2 regions of the Pantoea sp. nfd-35 genome follow, and region 1 is predicted to be linked to the other one. Evidence: predicted binding sites of a transcription regulator. Region 1 holds the regulator's gene; the other holds the start of a gene.
What was found. The regulator CRP, encoded in region 1, controls carbon source genes, mostly activating them, when cyclic AMP is high. The targets are predictions, from matches to a motif close to ATGTGANNNNNNTCACAT.
Positions count from the first base shown of each region.

Region 2: cdd (cytidine deaminase) is a predicted target of CRP. The motif match lies at 2,675-2,692, and genes of this name have one in related genera.

Region 1 is NZ_CP122403.1:429,805-434,082, reverse strand. Features, by position in the region: gene P9J57_RS01975 (hydrolase) at 1-289, shown strand, start outside; gene P9J57_RS01970 (YheU family protein) at 294-512, shown strand; gene P9J57_RS01965 (phosphoribulokinase) at 574-1,443, shown strand; gene P9J57_RS01960 (OsmC family protein) at 1,473-1,877, opposite strand; gene crp (cAMP-activated global transcriptional regulator CRP) at 2,181-2,813, shown strand; gene P9J57_RS01950 (YccS/YhfK family putative transporter) at 2,872-4,278, shown strand, end outside.
Region 2 is NZ_CP122403.1:1,576,193-1,580,470, forward strand. Features, by position in the region: gene P9J57_RS07385 (NAD-dependent malic enzyme) at 1-1,568, opposite strand, end outside; gene cdd (cytidine deaminase) at 1,737-2,627, opposite strand; gene P9J57_RS07395 (CidB/LrgB family autolysis modulator) at 2,747-3,439, opposite strand; gene P9J57_RS07400 (CidA/LrgA family protein) at 3,432-3,824, opposite strand; gene metG (methionine--tRNA ligase) at 3,944-4,278, opposite strand, start outside.

The DNA.
Region 1 (4,278 bases):
CACGGCCCGGGCGCATGGCTTTGCCGACGCCACGGACTATTATCGCCGTGCCAGCGCCCTGCCGTTGCTGAGATCGGTGACAAAACCGTTGCTGATTATCCATGCAAAAGATGACCCCTTTATGAGCGATGAGGTGATCCCGCAGAATGACCAGTTATCTGCCACTATTACCTATCAGCTGACAACACACGGTGGTCATGTTGGATTTGTGAGTGGTACCCTGCGTCAGCCTGAATTGTGGCTGGAACAGCGCGTGCCGCAGTGGATTTCCCCTTATCTGGATAGCTAACCCTGTGATTATTCCCTGGCAACAGGTTTCTCCCGAAACCCTTGAAAACGTTATTGAAGCCTTTGTTCTGCGCGAAGGTACCGACTACGGCGAACAGGAACTCAGCCTGACCGAAAAAGTCGCCAATGTGCGACGCCAGCTGCAGCAAGGTGAAGTCGTGCTGGTCTGGTCTGAGCTTCACGAATCGGTCAACATCATGCGCAAAAGTGAGTTCCGTGGCTGATGCACAGAACGAAAAATCGTGCTAACAATGCTCATCGCCTGATTTCACAGGGAGTTTCACTATGTCGGCACGTCATCCGATTATCGCGGTAACAGGTTCCAGCGGTGCCGGAACCACTACCACCAGCCTCGCATTCCGTAAAATTTTTCAGCAACTCAATTTGCACGCGGCCGAGCTGGAAGGAGACAGTTTCCACCGATTTACCCGGCCTGAAATGGATATGGCTATCCGTAAGGCGCGCGATCTGGGTCGCCATATCAGCTACTTTGGCCCGGAGGCGAATGATTTCGGTCTGCTGGAGCAGACCTTTGTTGAATACGGTGATCAGGGCAAGGGCCAGTCACGTAAATACCTGCATACCTACGACGAAGCGGTGCCCTGGAATCAGGTGCCAGGTACCTTTACCCCGTGGCAGCCGCTGCCACCGGATACGGACGTGCTGTTTTATGAAGGACTGCACGGCGGCGTCGTGACGGCTCAGCACAACGTCGCTGAAAAAGTGGATTTACTGGTCGGCGTCGTCCCCATCGTTAACCTGGAGTGGATTCAGAAGCTGGTACGCGATACCGGTGAACGCGGTCATTCGCGTGAAGCCGTAATGGATTCGGTGGTGCGCTCAATGGAAGATTACATCAATTTCATTACGCCGCAGTTCTCACGCACCCATATTAACTTTCAGCGGGTTCCAACCGTCGACACCTCTAACCCCTTTGCGGCACGCACCATTCCTTCACTGGATGAAAGTTTTGTCGTCATCCACTTTCAGGGGCTGGAAGATATTGATTTTCCCTACCTACTGGCCATGCTGCAGGGATCGTTTATTTCCAATATCAACACGCTGGTTGTACCTGGCGGGAAAATGGGGCTGGCGATGGAATTAATTATGGCACCGCTGGTAAAACGGCTCATGGAAGGCAAACGCATTGAATAAAATCAGAGGCCGCGCTGGCCTCTGAATAATTACAGCTCGATAACTTCGTAACTGTGGGTAATTTCCACCCCTTTGCCTAACATAATGGCAACCGAGCAATACTTCTCAGCTGAAAGGTCGACCGCACGCGCGACGGCTTTATCTGAAAGTGCTTTTCCACTGACGATAAAATGCAGGTTGATGCGGGTAAAGATGCGAGGCGCTTCTTCCCGACGTTCTGATTCGAGTTTTACTTCGCAATCAGCCACATCGTTGCGACCTTTTTGCAAAATTGATACCACATCAATGGCGCTGCATCCGCCGGCCGCCATCAGCACCATTTCCATAGGGCTGGGCGCTTTATCGCCGGAATTGCCGTCCATTAAGACCTGATGTCCGGACGAAGACTCGCCGAGGAATGTTAACCCTTCAACCCATTTGACTCTTGCCTGCATAATCTGGCCCCCAGAATGCCCTGTTTTTGCGTCAGAGTACGCTTTTGCCTGGTAAACAGCAATCCGGAGAAATCAGCCTTATTGCTGAAGCGAGACAACACAAGACAGTCGGCGAAAGCTGTGCTACAAACAGTGCTGAAAATATTTTTCGTCATCCGAAGACGAAGCCGGGAAGAATGATGCGCTCTGCGCAAATGCAGCCCGAATAATTTCCTGAATGGAAACACGCTTAACGCTTTCATCGCCTGGCAGGGAAACTGAGCCCTGTATTTTGGGCACGATTACAATAGAGGATAATAGCGAATGGTTCTCGGCAAACCGCAAACAGACCCTACACTTGAATGGTTCCTGTCCCATTGCCATATTCACAAGTATCCATCCAAAAGTACGCTGATTCACCAAGGTGAAAAAGCCGAAACGCTTTACTACATCGTGAAAGGTTCCGTCGCGGTACTGATTAAGGATGAAGAAGGCAAAGAGATGATTCTTTCTTATCTGAATCAAGGCGATTTTATTGGTGAGCTTGGCCTGTTTGAAGAAGGTCAGGAGCGCAGCGCCTGGGTACGTGCGAAAACTGCGTGCGAAGTGGCAGAGATTTCCTACAAGAAATTCCGTCAGCTCATCCAGGTTAACCCGGATATTTTGATGCGTCTTTCTTCTCAGATGGCTCGCCGTCTGCAGGTGACGTCAGAAAAAGTGGGAAATCTCGCTTTCCTGGATGTGACCGGACGCATTGCACAAACGTTGCTTAATCTGGCTAAACAGCCAGATGCCATGACGCATCCTGACGGCATGCAAATTAAAATTACTCGTCAGGAAATTGGCCAAATCGTTGGTTGTTCACGTGAAACCGTGGGCCGTATTTTGAAGATGCTGGAAGATCAGAACCTGATCTCCGCACACGGCAAAACCATCGTTGTTTACGGCACACGCTAAGCCTGACTGTTCACGGCGTGATGGCGACATTATGCCGTGAATGTCTTGTGTTGAGCCGATGTGGCGAAGAATAATCTATCACCCCGAAGTTAACTATGCGCTGCGCCAGACGCTGGTGTTGTGCCTTCCCGTAGCGCTCGGCTGGCTGTTCGGCGATCTGCAAAAAGGATTGCTGTTCTCATTGGTTCCCGCCTGCTGCAACATTGCCGGTCTGGACACGCCCCACAAACGCTTCTTTAAACGCCTGATCATCGGCGGCAGCCTGTTTGCCCTTGGCAGTTTACTGATGCAGTGGCTGCTGCTTAAAGACGTGCCGCTGCCGCTCATCCTGTTTGCCCTGCCTTTGCTGCTTGGCGTCACCGGAGAGATCAGTCCGCTGCACGCCCGACTGCTGCCCGGCACGTTAATCGCGTCAATTTTTACCCTCAGCCTGATTGGCCGTATGCCCATTTACGTTCCGCCCCTGCTCTATATCGGTGGAACGCTCTGGTATGGCCTGTTCAACTGGTTTTGGTTCTGGCTGTGGAAAGAGCAGCCGATGCGCGAAAGCCTGAGCCTGATCTACCGTGAGCTGGCAAATTACTGTGACGCCAAGTACAGCTTATTGACGCAGCTGACCGATCCGGAAAAAGCCCTGCCGCCCCTGCTGGCGCGTCAGCAAAAAGCGATCGATCTGATCAACACCTGCTATCAGCAAATGCATATGCTGTCTGCGAGTCGCGATCACAGCCACAAACGCCTGACCCGGGCGTTTCAGGTAGCACTGGATCTGCAGGAGCATATCTCCGTCAGCCTGCATCAGCCGGAAGAGGTCCAGAAGCTGGTCGAGCAAAGCCATGCTGAAGCCGTCATCCGCTGGAACGCCAGAACGATTTCAGCCCGGCTGCGCGCGCTGGCCGACGATATTCTGTATCACCAACTCTCTGGTCGTTTCGATATGGACAAGCAGTTGGGTGCGCTGGAGAAAATCGCCCTTCAGCATCCGGACAATCCGGTGGGTAACTTCTGTCTCTATCATTTCAGCCGTATCGCCCGGGTGCTTCGAACCCAAAAGCCGCTTTATCAACGCGACCTGATGGCCGATCGCCAGCGTCGTTTACCGCTGCTGCCCGCGTTGCGGAGCTATCTGTCGCTGCGGTCTTCCGCACTGCGAACGGCCGGGCGTTTTTCCGTCATGCTGATGCTGGGCAGCGCCCTGGCCGTGTTCTTTTCGATTCCTAAGCCCTACTGGATTTTGATGACCATCATGTTTGTCAGCCAGAGCAACTACAGCGCAACCCGCGTACGTATTCAGCACCGGGCCCTGGGAACCTTTGCCGGACTGGCTATCGCGGCGGCGTCGCTACGCCTGGATGTGCCTGAACCGCTGGTGCTGAGCATCATGCTGGTGATTACCTTTATCAGCTACCGTTTTACCCGCCAGTTTTACGGCTGGTCAATAGTGGGATTTACGGTTACGGCCGTT
Region 2 (4,278 bases), 1.1 Mb from region 1:
GCGATAATCTTCGACACGCCCTGAATATCTTTAATTTCAGGCAGAACCGGGCCTTCACCATCGTTCACCAGCGGTGAACAATCCGCAAGAGCACGGCTGGCCGTCATCAGCATGGTATCGGTGACACGCGATGCGCCAGACGCAATCACGCCCAGGCCAATGCCAGGGAAGATGTAGGAGTTATTACACTGCGCGATCGGGTAGGTCTTACCGTTCCACGAAACCGGTGAGAACGGACTACCGGTAGCGACCAGGGCGGCACCATCGGTCCAGGCAATAATGTCTGCCGGCGTGGCCTCAACGCGAGACGTTGGGTTAGAAAGCGGCATCACGATTGGACGTTTGCAGTGCTTGTGCATCTCACGGATGATCTCTTCTGTGAACAGCCCAGGCTGACCTGACACACCGATTAAGATGTCTGGCTGTGCGTTACGCACCACGTCCAGCAGTGAGATCGCATCATTTGAGGTATCCCAGTCTTTCAGGTTGTCGCTTTTCTGCACCAGCTTGCTCTGGAAATCGAGCAGGTTAGGCAGTTTGTCGGTCAGCAAACCAAAGCGATCCACCATCATGACGCGACGACGGGCTTCGTCGTCGCTCAGACCTTCCGATTTCATCTGTGCGATGATCTGTTCGGCAATACCACAACCGGCTGAACCCGCGCCCAGGAAGACAACCTTCTGCTCGCACAGGCGGCTGCCTGCTGCACGGCTCGCGGCAATCAGGGTGCCAACGGTGACCGCAGCGGTACCCTGAATGTCATCATTGAAGCAGCACACTTCGTCACGATAGCGCTCCAGCAGCGGCATGGCGTTTTTCTGTGCAAAATCTTCGAACTGCAACAGCACTTTTGGCCAGCGGCGTTTCACGGCCTGAATAAACTCGTTTACAAACTCGTCATATTCTTCGCCCGTGATACGGGGATGGCGCCAGCCCATGTACAGCGGATCGTTAAGCAGCTGCTGGTTATTGGTGCCCACATCCAGCACCACCGGCAGGGTATAAGCCGGGCTGATGCCGCCACAGGCGGTGTACAGTGACAGCTTACCGATTGGAATGCCCATGCCGCCGATGCCCTGATCGCCCAGGCCAAGGATGCGCTCACCGTCAGTGACCACAATCACTTTCACATTTTGTTTGGTGGCGTTTTGCAGCATGTCTTCGATGTGCGCACGGTTGGGATAGGAGATGAACACGCCACGCGCGCGGCGGTAAATTTCTGAGAAGTGTTCGCAGGCGGCACCGACGGTTGGCGTGTAGATAATTGGCATCATCTCTTCGAGATGGTTGTCCAGCAGACGATAAAACAGCGTTTCGTTGGTATCCTGAATGTTGCGCAGGTAGACATGTTTATCGTTGTTGTTTTTGAAGTCCTGAAACTGACGCCATGCGCGTTTTGCCTGCTCTTCGATGGATTCTACCGCTTCTGGCAGTAAGCCATTAAGGTTAAATTCATTGCGCTCTTCGATGCTGAAGGCACTGCCTTTATTCAGCAGCGGAAATTCCAGCAATATAGGGCCAGCATAAGGAATGTATAGCGGGCGTTTACTTTCGTATTCGAGTTCCATGCAGTCATGCTCCGGTTGCAAGTTTTCCTGGCGCAATAATCAAAGAGTAGGGTGACGCCAGTTTTATTGTGATGACGAAGACCTGGCGCCAGATCCTATGAAATTTCTGGCCGATGTACAGCTTTTGTAAATAAAAGATTTAGAAACTGTTTAAAACCGTGCCTCACCTTACGCTTTTGCCAGCGTAAGGTGCGTCAGGTTATCGCAACCCAGGGCGTGCAGGGTGGCCTGAGTTGCAGAGAACTGATCCAGGGCTGGCTGCGGCGTCTGGGCTAATGCGGCGGCCTGAATATCGTGGCAAGATTCCCCCGCCATATTCAGTAGAATCAGCGCGGCCTGCAAAGGGGGCAGGCTGGGATTGAAGGCGGCGTTTTCTGCATAGCGTCCGCTGAAAATCCGGCCGGAGGCGGTCTGTAACGCCACTCCGCTGAACGCCCGACTGTAAGGCGCATGGCTGCGATTAGCCGCCTTAACGGCGGCCTGAGACAGCGCATCGCCCGTTGCAACATAACCCTGGTCCACATCATCCATCAGGCGTTCGGTGATATTCAGATCGCCTGGGCCGAATGCGTCAGGCAGATAGTGCGCCAACGTATGCACCGCGCGCTGCGGCAGGCTAATGCGAATATCTGTGCCGCTGTTAAGTTCATTCATAAACTGGCGACAGTGACCGCAGGGGGTGTAATTGACTGTAATGGTCTCCAGACGGGATTCACCGCGCAGCCAGGCATGGGTGACCGCGCTCTGTTCAGCATGAACGGTTTGCTGCATGGTCGCGCCGGCAAATTCCATATTGGCGCCGAAATACCAGTTGCCGCTGACGCCGCGCGCGATAGCGCCGACGTTAAAATGTGAAAGCGTGGCAACCGCGCAGGCAGCGGCAACCGGCAGAAGCGCCAGCGCCAGCGCATCGGCATCCAGTTGAGTTTGCTCTTGCAACAAGGTGACCTGATCGGCCTGCAGCATCGCGTCAAATCCCGGCTCGCTCAGCACCGGACGCAGCGCGGTTTGCAGAGTGGCTGGAAGTACTTCAAAGGCAGAGTGGAAACGTGGATGCATGGAAGCCTCATTCAATCATCAGGGCAATGTGCCAGACATCGGTTTATATGTGATCTCTGTCTCTCTGACAATGCAACATGTCTTACAGTTTTCAACTTTGCGAGATCTCTCCCAAAGTTTTAGCCAAACCAGTGCAGCAGCAGCGGGAAAATAAAGGGGGCGAGCAACGACGTGATGATGCCGCAGATCACCAGCGCCAGCGAGCTGAAGGCACCTTCCTGAAAATCAAGTTCCGCTGCCCTGGCCGTTCCCAACGCATGCGAGGCATTGCCAATCGCCAGCCCGCGTGCGGCTTTGCTTTTCACTCCCAGCAGATTAAGCAACATATGACCAAACACGGCGCCCAGCACGCCCGCAATCAGGACACAAATTGCGCTGATGGCGGGAATGCCGTGCAGTGAGGCTGAAACCGCCATGGCGATCGGCGTGGTAACCGATTTCGGCAAAATCGTGGCGGCGATTTCTGGTGTGGCGCCCATCCACAGCGCGATGGCGGTGCCTGAAATCATCGCCGTCAGGCTGCCGATCACGCAGACGCCAATAATGGATTTCCAGCGGGCGCGAATTTGATGCATCTGCTCATACAGCGGCAGTGCCAGGGCCACGACGGCGGGCTGCAACAGTTGATTCAGTATCTCGCTGCCTGCGAAGTAGCGGGCATAAGGCATGTGCAGTAACAGCAGAAGGGGAATAATCACCGCCATGGAGACCAGAAGCGGGTTCAGCAAGGGAATTTTCAGCGTTGCCGCCAGCTTGCGCGCCAGCAAAAAAGCCCCGACAGTGAGGGGCAATGACCACCAGATATCACTCATCGTTGCCCCCTTTGATCACGGGGCGCGAATGCAGCTTATGCGCGCTTACCCCTACAATGGCCAGGACAGCGAAGGTACTGACAAGACAGGAGACCACAACAGGACCGAACTGCGCGGTAAGAATATCGGTGTAATTCATGACGCCAACGCTGATGGGCACAAACAGCAGCGCCATATAGCGAATAATCAGATGGCAACCCGGTTTGACCCAACGCACGGGCAGGATTTGCGATGCAAGCAGCGCAAACAGAATCAGCATGCCAATAATGCTGCCGGGCAGGGTGATGGGCAGCAGCAGGGCCACGCCGTTTCCGGCATATAAGCAAAGATAGATAATGATAAAAGCGCGCAGATAACGCCAACTCATCGTTAGCACGGTGTGCATGACAGGCTCCTGTTTTTAACGGGGTTTATCATACGCACTAACGGTCAGGCCCGCCAGCAATCAGCGGTGTGGCTGAAGCCGCCATCCCCGGCGGTAAACTGCAGAGGATGGCCAACGGACTATTTCACCGGCATGCCGGGCACCGCGCCGCTGTCTACGGACAGGACAAACAGATCTTTGCCGCCGGGACCGGCAGACAGCACCATGCCTTCTGACACGCCAAACCGCATTTTACGCGGCGCAAGGTTAGCCACGATAATGGTCATTTTGCCAACCAGTACCGCCGGATCGGGATAGGCCGCACGAATACCGGAGAAAATCTGGCGCTTCTCGCCGCCCAGATCCAGTTCAAGACGCAGCAGCTTGTCCGAGCCTTCGACGAATTCCGCTTTCTCAATCAGCGCCACGCGCATATCGACTTTGGCAAAATCATCAATGGTAATGGTATCGCCAA